DNA from 2 places in the Limosilactobacillus walteri genome. Region 1 is predicted to be linked to the other one. Evidence: riboswitches for the same ligand, from Rfam matches in the RefSeq annotation. Region 1 holds a riboswitch; the other holds the start of a gene.
What was found. Region 1 has a riboswitch for lysine ahead of DTK66_RS09315 (amino acid permease). Riboswitches for the same ligand answer to the same signal wherever they lie in the genome.
Positions count from the first base shown of each region.

Region 2: linked by a shared signal. The riboswitch ahead of lysA (diaminopimelate decarboxylase) and the one ahead of DTK66_RS09315 (amino acid permease) in region 1 are both predicted to bind lysine.

Region 1 is NZ_QORN01000042.1:1,107-5,501, forward strand. Features, by position in the region: gene DTK66_RS09310 (deoxynucleoside kinase) at 1-499, opposite strand, end outside; gene DTK66_RS09315 (amino acid permease) at 611-2,086, opposite strand; lysine riboswitch at 2,209-2,385, opposite strand; gene DTK66_RS09320 (GNAT family N-acetyltransferase) at 2,426-2,875, opposite strand; gene DTK66_RS09325 (phosphatase PAP2 family protein) at 2,996-3,670, opposite strand; gene DTK66_RS09330 (threonine/serine exporter family protein) at 3,726-4,199, opposite strand; gene DTK66_RS09335 (threonine/serine exporter family protein) at 4,213-4,395, opposite strand, start outside.
Region 2 is NZ_QORN01000007.1:33,170-37,564, reverse strand. Features, by position in the region: gene DTK66_RS02495 (N-acetyldiaminopimelate deacetylase) at 1-226, opposite strand, end outside; gene dapD (2,3,4,5-tetrahydropyridine-2,6-dicarboxylate N-acetyltransferase) at 232-942, opposite strand; gene lysA (diaminopimelate decarboxylase) at 978-2,288, opposite strand; lysine riboswitch at 2,382-2,561, opposite strand; gene DTK66_RS02480 (aspartate kinase) at 2,767-4,125, shown strand; gene dapF (diaminopimelate epimerase) at 4,136-4,395, shown strand, end outside.

The DNA.
Region 1 (4,395 bases):
AACGCTCATTTAAATTTTTGTAGTATGAATATAAAGAAGGATCATTAGCAATTTGTTCGTATGAACGGCCGCGCTTCTTGATTCGCTCAAGCATTGTATCAAATGATACCTTGATTGTAATTAATAAATTCGGTGCTTTTTGGTGGGGCTGCTCAGGTAATTCTTCCATCATGTTAGCTAATAAAGATGAATAAATATCTGATTCCGTTTCCGTAGCCCGTCCCATATCTGCATTTAGTTTAAATAGAAGTGCATCTTCAAAGATTGACCGGTCTAAAACATTTAGGTCATTTTCATACGAGTCTTTAATCTCATCAAGACGCTTATTTAAAAAATATATCTGTAACAAAAAACCATACTTTTTAGGGTCTTTATAAAAAAGCGGCAAAATTTTATTATCATCAACAGACTCATAAAAGGCCTGACTATTAAGGTGATCCGCCAACAGCTGCGTCAAACTGGTTTTCCCTGCACCAATCGTACCGGCTAATGCAATCATTTATTATTTCCCCCTATTTAAAAATTCAAAAAAGTCACGAACACAATTCTATCATTTAAAATAAAAAGGAGCGAGTGCAAAGTTAAAATAACTTTACCCGCTACCTAATAATCAGTCTTCTTCCGGTTCGTATGACTCACCCTTAGTTCTCCGTGATAAATCAACTTTATCTAGTGGAATAACGTGGGTCTTATAACGAATCTTATAGTATAAAAATAAGATTAAGAATAGTGGAATTCCCATGTAAGTAATCAAAATATTTTGCCAATCCATCTTAATAAAGGCATCGATGTTTTGTCCACAAATAACAACAATACATAAAATAAAAGCGAAAATAGGTCCAAACGGGAAGGCTGTTGCATGATATTTTAGTTCAGAAATACTATGCCCCTGCTTAACAAATGCTCTCCGAAAACGGTAATGAGAGATTGCAATCCCTAACCACGCAATAAATCCGCAAAGTCCAGACGCCCCAATTAAATAATTATATGCTTGCGGACCGACAAATTGGGTTGCAAAGGCAGCTAATGATACGACCATTGTACCAAGCAATGCATAGATCGGAATTCCCCGACGGTTAACATACCCAAAAATGCGCCATGCATAGCCTTCTCTTGCCTGAGAATATAACATCCGTGTCGAAGCATATAGTCCCGAGTTAGCGGCTGAAATCACCGCTGTAAGAATAACAGCATTCATTACACTAGCAGCAAATGCTAACCCCGCTCGCTTGAAGACAATCGTAAATGGGCTCATTGTAATATTTGAAACGTCTTGATTTAATAAGTTTTTGTCTGTATATGGCAAGATGCATGCAATTACAAATATTGCAAAAATGTAGAATAGTAAAATTCGCCAAAAAGTAGAATGAATCGCCTTAGAAACTGATTTTTCAGGCGTGGCAGCTTCGCCAGCTGTAATTCCAACTAACTCAGTTCCCTGAAAAGAAAATCCAGCAACAAGGAATACACTGATAATCGCTGGCACACCACCAACAAAAGGCGCCTGCTTATAATGGAAATTACTTAAACCAACAGGTCGTCCCCCCATAATGCCGAGGATAATAGCTACCCCTACAATTAAGAAAACAACTACTGTGATAACTTTAATAAGCGCCAGCCAAAATTCTGTCTCCCCATACGAGCGAACCGAAAGATAATTAATCAAGAAAATTAATGCCATTACTACTACACTAAAAATCCAACCAGGTACGTTAGGCAACCAGTAATTCATCACAATGCCGGCTGTTGTAACATCAACAGGAATTGTAATCGCCCAGTTAAACCAGTAATTCCACCCAAGGGCAAATCCCAATGCCGGGTCAACAAATTTTGTGGAGTAAGCTGAAAATGACCCCGTTAACGGCATATACGTCGCCATTTCTCCTAAACTAGTCATTAAAAAGTAAACCATAATTCCCATGATTCCATAGGCCACTAAGGCTCCCCCTGGCCCAGCTGTCGAAATTGCTGATCCACTAGCAATGAAAAGACCAGTACCAATTGTTCCCCCGAGGGCAATCATTGACAGGTGACGTGTTTCCAATGTCCGTTCAATATGACCTGTCGACTTTTCTTCGTCTGCCATAAAATAATTCCTCCATTATTATATATTTTAACGTCATCACTTCGAAGAGGATAAATTAAAAGGGCCTCCTGATCGGCAATCCTATCAGAAGACCCAACTTGACAATTCATAATTGTTGAATCAATTTAGGAAGCGCCCCGCAATTTATCTGCGACAGTCCATAGCCTATTATGACTATGGCCCAACAATCACTTAAAATAAGTTAAGTAATGTTTCGGCATATTTTCCTTTCAGCATCGCTCCGGTGCTTATTCACCTAACAATGATTACTAATAAAACATGCAACCTCTTCATCGAATGAAATTATACCCTTCTTAAATAAAAAAGCAAGTCTAGATCTCATCTGGCTAATTGCCACCATAAATCATGCTTATAGATAAACCCATTATTAATCAAGACCCGTTGTGAGCGATGATTTTCTTCTTTACAGGCCGCATGAATAAGGATTCCTTTTGGTAATTGAGAAATAACTTTTTTAAGTGTGTTTGTCATTATTCCCCGTCCCCACAAATCGCGTTTTAACAGATAACCAAGCTCATATTGATGATTAATTTTTTGCCCCTCGCTGCCATACCAGTTACTTAACACAATCATTCCCACCACATCATTTTCAGTTTCTAATAATGCAACATGATTGCGCCGAATAAATAAGTTTAATGCCTGAATACGTGATTTTTTATCCCGTGGCAGCATTAGTTCCGCCCCCTGTACTAGCTCATCATCATCTAGCAATTCAGCTAACCTCGCTAATTCTACCGTAGTTGCTTTTTTTATATTAATTTCATCCATAATTACCACCTATTTCCCGGGAAATACACTAAATAATAAACAAGGTCCAAACATCCGAAAATTTCAAATGTTTGGACCCTATTTATACTTATTACTCAGCAATTACTGCTACTTGTTTTCTCAAATCTCAATACTGCGAAGGAACGGAACTTGTTGCAGCCGCGGTGCCCATGCAACATATAACCATTCTGCTACTTGTAACCAAGCATATGCTAACAGCATTGCCCCGATTGTATCAAAAGGCCAATGAGCGTAGAGGTATACCCGTGAGACTGCCAAGAAAAATACTGCAAAAATTAGTAAGATTTGCAAAATTGTCCGAACTGCTGCTTTTTGAATAAGAGGAATAACAACTAAGAATAAAATTGCTACTACTAAGAAAATCCCTAATGTGTGTCCACTAGGAAAACTATAACCATCATCAGCTGGTAAATGTTGTGCTGGACGTACCCGTTTTACAATATGCTTAAATACTTCTCCTAACACATCTCCGCCAAAAATCGTACCTAAAGCCCAAAGAGCCGGAATGCGATAACCCTTTAACCATAGAACTGCTGCAATGATAAAGACCCATACCAAATCTAATACCGGTTTAGCTAGAAATGATATGAGGGTCATTAACGCATGGAACCAACCAATTGATTCAATACGCTGACTAGTAAATAAAGATTGTAAAACTGCATCAATCATCGTCACTACTGATGAGTTAAACATAATTAACAGCATCAGAGCGATAAAGAAACCACCGCTTAACGCAAAGCGCCACCAACGATGGTTATCACGTTCAATAAACATAATTAAGGATTCTCCTAACTTAAATTAATCAATTAAAAATGAGTATACCACACTGTTAGAAGTTCCACCGCGACTTTTTGATTAAATATTGTCGAAGATAGATTAAAACGCGGTTTAATAGTTCGCCGATTCCAAAGCCCAGCGTAATTGCACCAACTATTACTACTACTTGATAAAAGTACACTGTCACCAAATGATAATTGCCAATCGCAAAATTACGCACCATTTTATAGGCTTGCCCTCCCGGTACAAAAGGCACTAACGCAGGAACATTAAAGACAATAATCGGCATTCGTTTTCGCCGGGCTGCATACTGACTCAAAATTGAAATTAAGATGGCCGCAACCAGATTGCTAAATGCTAAGCCCACGCCACTGTGATAATACATAATCCAATAGATTACCCATACACTACCACCAATAATTCCCGCAATATTATAGGCCCGTTTAGGAATATTTAAGAGGATTCCGAAACAAACTGTCGATATATAACATAAGATAAATTGCAACAATAAGTTACCCCAATTCATTAGTTTGTCCTCCTCAATTAAAATGTAAGACAATTACAATCGCACTTCCAATTGACACAGCCGTTAAAATAGCCTCAATCCCTCTCGTCGGTCCACTGATTAAATTACCAGAAACTAGATCACGAGCAGCATTAGTTAGCGGAACACCTGGTACAAGCGGCATCACAGCTCCAATAATAATATCATTAATATTATT
Region 2 (4,395 bases), on a different contig from region 1:
TATCGGTCCGATAACCAATGGTTCGTTGGGGACGTTGCCCATGCACAAGTACCATTAAGGCCGTTGGTAATTCTTCAGGTGTCTGGACTTCTAAGAATTCTTGATTAAAGTTAGCAATCGTTTCTTCTAAATACTTGTGAGTTGCAAATTCATGAAGGGCTAATTCAGGAATTTGATGGAGGTGTCGCCGGATGGTAATTAATTCTGCTTCTGTTAACATACCCATCACTCCTATAGCTTCCGCAAATCGTCTTCTAATTCAGTTTTACCGGCAGTCTGATCATCAACATTCTTAATAAATTTAGCCGGAACCCCAGCAACCATCGTATGGGGAGCTACATCATGGGTAACAATGGCACCTGCCGCAATAACTGCGCCCTCACCTACATGGACTCCTTCAATCACAACTGCATTCGCACCAATCATGACATTATCATCAATCCGGACTGGTTCCGCTGAGGCTGGTTCGACCACCCCGGCAAGCACTGTTCCAGCACCAATGTGACAATGACGGCCAACAATTGCCCGACCGCCAAGGACAGCGCCCATATCGATCATCGAATCAGCTCCAATTTCGGCACCAATATTAATCGTTGCTCCCATCATGATTACAGCATTGTCGCCGATTAAAACCTTATCCCGGATAATGGCTCCTGGCTCAATCCGTGCATTAATATTTTTAAGGTCAAGCAACGGAACGGCGGAATTACGCGCATCGTTTTCAACGTGGTAGGATTCAATTGCTGTTGTCTCCTTCTGCAAGAACGGCTCAATAATAGTCCAATCCCCAAAGAGAACACCAGTATGCTGTTCAACAAATGCTTCCACCTCTTGAGGAAATTCGAGTCCTGCTAAATCCCCCTTGATGTATACCTTTACCGGAGTCTTCTTGGGAGCGTTACTAATGTAGTTAATAATTGCTTGTGCATCTAATTCTGCCATGTTATTTACCTCTTTCTTCCTTTATATATGCCTTTTTATTGTTGGTAGGGTTCATCCAAGCGGATTAAGTCTTCCAATGTTTCCCGCTTAATTACCACTTGCGCTTTGTCATTCTCCGCAAAGACTACTGCTGGTCGTGGATTTCGATTATAGTTAGAAGCCATTGAATAGCCATAAGCACCAGTATCAAGCATTGCTAGGACATCCCCTGGCTTGGTTGCCGGTAGCGCTTGATCTTGGCTTAAAATATCACCAGATTCACAATATTTTCCGGCTAAGCGAACATGTTCAATTGTTTTAGCTTGCGGGTCACGAGCAAGAACCGTTTCATATTGGGCCTCATATAAAGCAGGCCGAATATTATCACCCATTCCGCCATCAACCGTTACATACGGCTTCAAGCCTGGAACATCTTTACGGGAGCCAACTGTATATAGGTTATATCCTGCTGGTCCCGCAATTGAACGGCCTGGTTCAATCCAGATAGCCGGCATGGAAAGACCTGTTTGCTCAATCTCATTTTTGATTGCTTTGATAATTGCATCAACAAATTCTTCGGGCGCAAGGGGGTGATCATCCTTAACATAGCGAATTCCAAAGCCGCCCCCCACATTAATAACCTCTGCTTGGTAGGCAAACTTTTCTTGCCAGTGGGCAGCAACTTCAACTAATTTTTTAGCCACCCCCTCGAAACCTGCCAATTCAAAAATCTGTGAGCCGATGTGCGCATGAAGTCCTTTCATCTTCATGCGCGGATTAGCAAGAACCTTTGCTAGGGCTTCATCCGCCTGACCTGATTGAAGGTCAAAACCAAACTTGCTATCTACCTGACCAGTTTGAATATACTTATTAGTATGAGCGGAAATTCCTGGCGTAATCCGTAACATTACATTGATCGTAGCATTGCGCTCCTCTAAGACTGCTGCTAGTAAGTCAATCTCATGGAAATTATCAATCATAATTGTCCCCACGTGGTGATCGACCGCCATTACTAATTCTTCCCGCGACTTGTTATTTCCGTGAAAACTGACATTTGTCATTGGAAAACCGGCTTTAAGCGCGGTATATAATTCACCACCTGAAACTACATCAGCATGACCGCCTTCTGCTGCAACGACTTGATACATTGCAATCGCAGCAAATGCTTTGCTTGCATAGCTAACCGCATAATCAACATTATTTTCCTCGAACACCCGCTTAAATGCTCGAATTTGTTGGCGGATTTGCTGAACATCATATACAACAAGCGGCGTACCAAATTCTTGTGCAAGCTCTAACGCATCACACCCTCCAATCGTTAAGTGCCCGGCTGCATTTAGTTGTTGATCAGTTATTTGTTCATTCATTTATATTTCCTCCATGAAATGTACTACAAAGAGGTCGCATAAAAAAATCCACTGTCTGCGCAAACAAACAGTGGAATTCACTTATCCATTCTGATTTGTCGATAGCGCAACGCAGGCTCTTATTGTCCTGCGACAGTCCGTAGCTTATTCAACTACGCCCCAGCTACTTAATCGTGCCAAATTAAGCGCTTCGGCAACCTCCCTGTTCAACTAACCTTATCGTGTGGCAAACTAAATTAGTCTACTAGTGTCGGTTGCGCCTCTTCGATTTATACATAGCTTATAAGTCTTTTATGAGAATGTCAATAGGATTCATTAAATTCAAAAAACTTTTTTTAATTTATTAGATGTAAGAACCACCAATTTACTTTGTTTATAAACTAAAAAGGCTTGCAAGTCCCACGGAATATGTTAGAATTCGATTAAATTATTCAAGAGATACATTAGCAAGTCTAATTATCTTAAAGGAGTTTCAAACATGAAAGTTGTAAAGTTTGGTGGTAGCTCTCTGGCAAACGGGGAGGCCTTTGAAAACGCGATTAATATTATTTCAGCCGACCCCGAGCGACGGGTTATTGTTACCTCAGCCCCTGGAAAACGTTTTGCTGATGACATCAAAGTAACTGACTTACTAATCAAATATGCTAATACGGTGATAAAGGGTGATGATCCGCAAGCAATTGTGGATCAAATTTTTAGTCGTTATCAGGAGATTGCTGATTACTTTGACTTACCGAACGAAAAATTAGCTCCCTTAGCAAAACGGCTCCAGTCATTACCCGCCCATTCTTACCCTAATAATAATTACTTAATGGCTGCCTTTAAAGCCCATGGCGAACGTCTAAATGCCCAGTTAATGGCCATTATCTTAAATCATCGGGGTTATAAAGCACGGTTTGTAACCCCGAACGAGGCAGGAATCACTGTTACGGGAACCCCTAATAACGCAAGCGTAATTCCTGAAACTTACTCTGCATTAAGCCACTTTGCATATAGTAATACAGAGTTATTAATTTTCCCTGGTTTTTATGGCATAACTCTCGCTGGTCACATCGCAACCTTCTCGCGAGGAGGATCTGATATTACTGGTGCAATCTTAGCGCGTGGTCTCAATGCTTCAATTTATGAAAACTTTACTGATGTTGACGCAATCTACTCTGCTAACCCTCATGTCGTTGATCATCCTCAACCAATCGCAAAGATGACCTATCGCGAAATGAGAGAATTATCATATGCGGGGTTCTCGGTCTTTCATGATGAAGCCCTGATCCCAGCAATCCAAGGCAATATTCCAATTAACGTTCGTAATACTAACGATCCCGACAAGCCAGGCACAATGATCGTCCCAGATAAGGACTTTCAACCGAGTGATATTGTAACTGGGGTCGTTAGCGGCAAACACTTTGCCGCCCTCTATCTTCATAAATATCTTCTTAACAAACAGGCAGGTTTTACCCTTCGTATTCTGGAAATTTTAGCTAAACATGATGTATCATATGAACATATGCCATCGGGGATTGATGATATTACAATTATCCTTGATCGAAACGCAATCGATGACCAGTTGGTTGATATAATCTGTAACGAAATTCAAGAAGAAGTTAACCCTGACTGCTTAGAATGGATTGATAATTATGCCATCACAATGGTTGTCGGTGAAGGAATGCGTGACCGAACTGGCGTAATCGATGATATTTTAATGCCACTAGCGGAGAAAAATATTGCGGTTCCAATGATTAATCAAGGTGCATCCCGTATTGCTATTATGATTGGGACCTATGATGAAGATGCTGACGATGCAGTTCGAGCAATTTACCACCGCTTTTTTGTAAATTAGGAGGAAACTAATGGCACAATTATTGAAAGTACATGGATCACAAAATTCATTCTTTATTTTGGATCAGACTAAACTCCAACAGCCACTATCCGATGAAGAATTAGTTGCTTTTACTAAAAAGATTACCGACCCGCAAAATAATATTCTCGACGGTGCAGACGGTGTTCTGGTCGTCAATAAACCGGTTCGTGCTGGTGCGGCTGCTCAAATGCGCATAATTAACGCTGATGGGAGTGAGGCCTCAATGTGTGGAAATGGCTTGCGGACAGT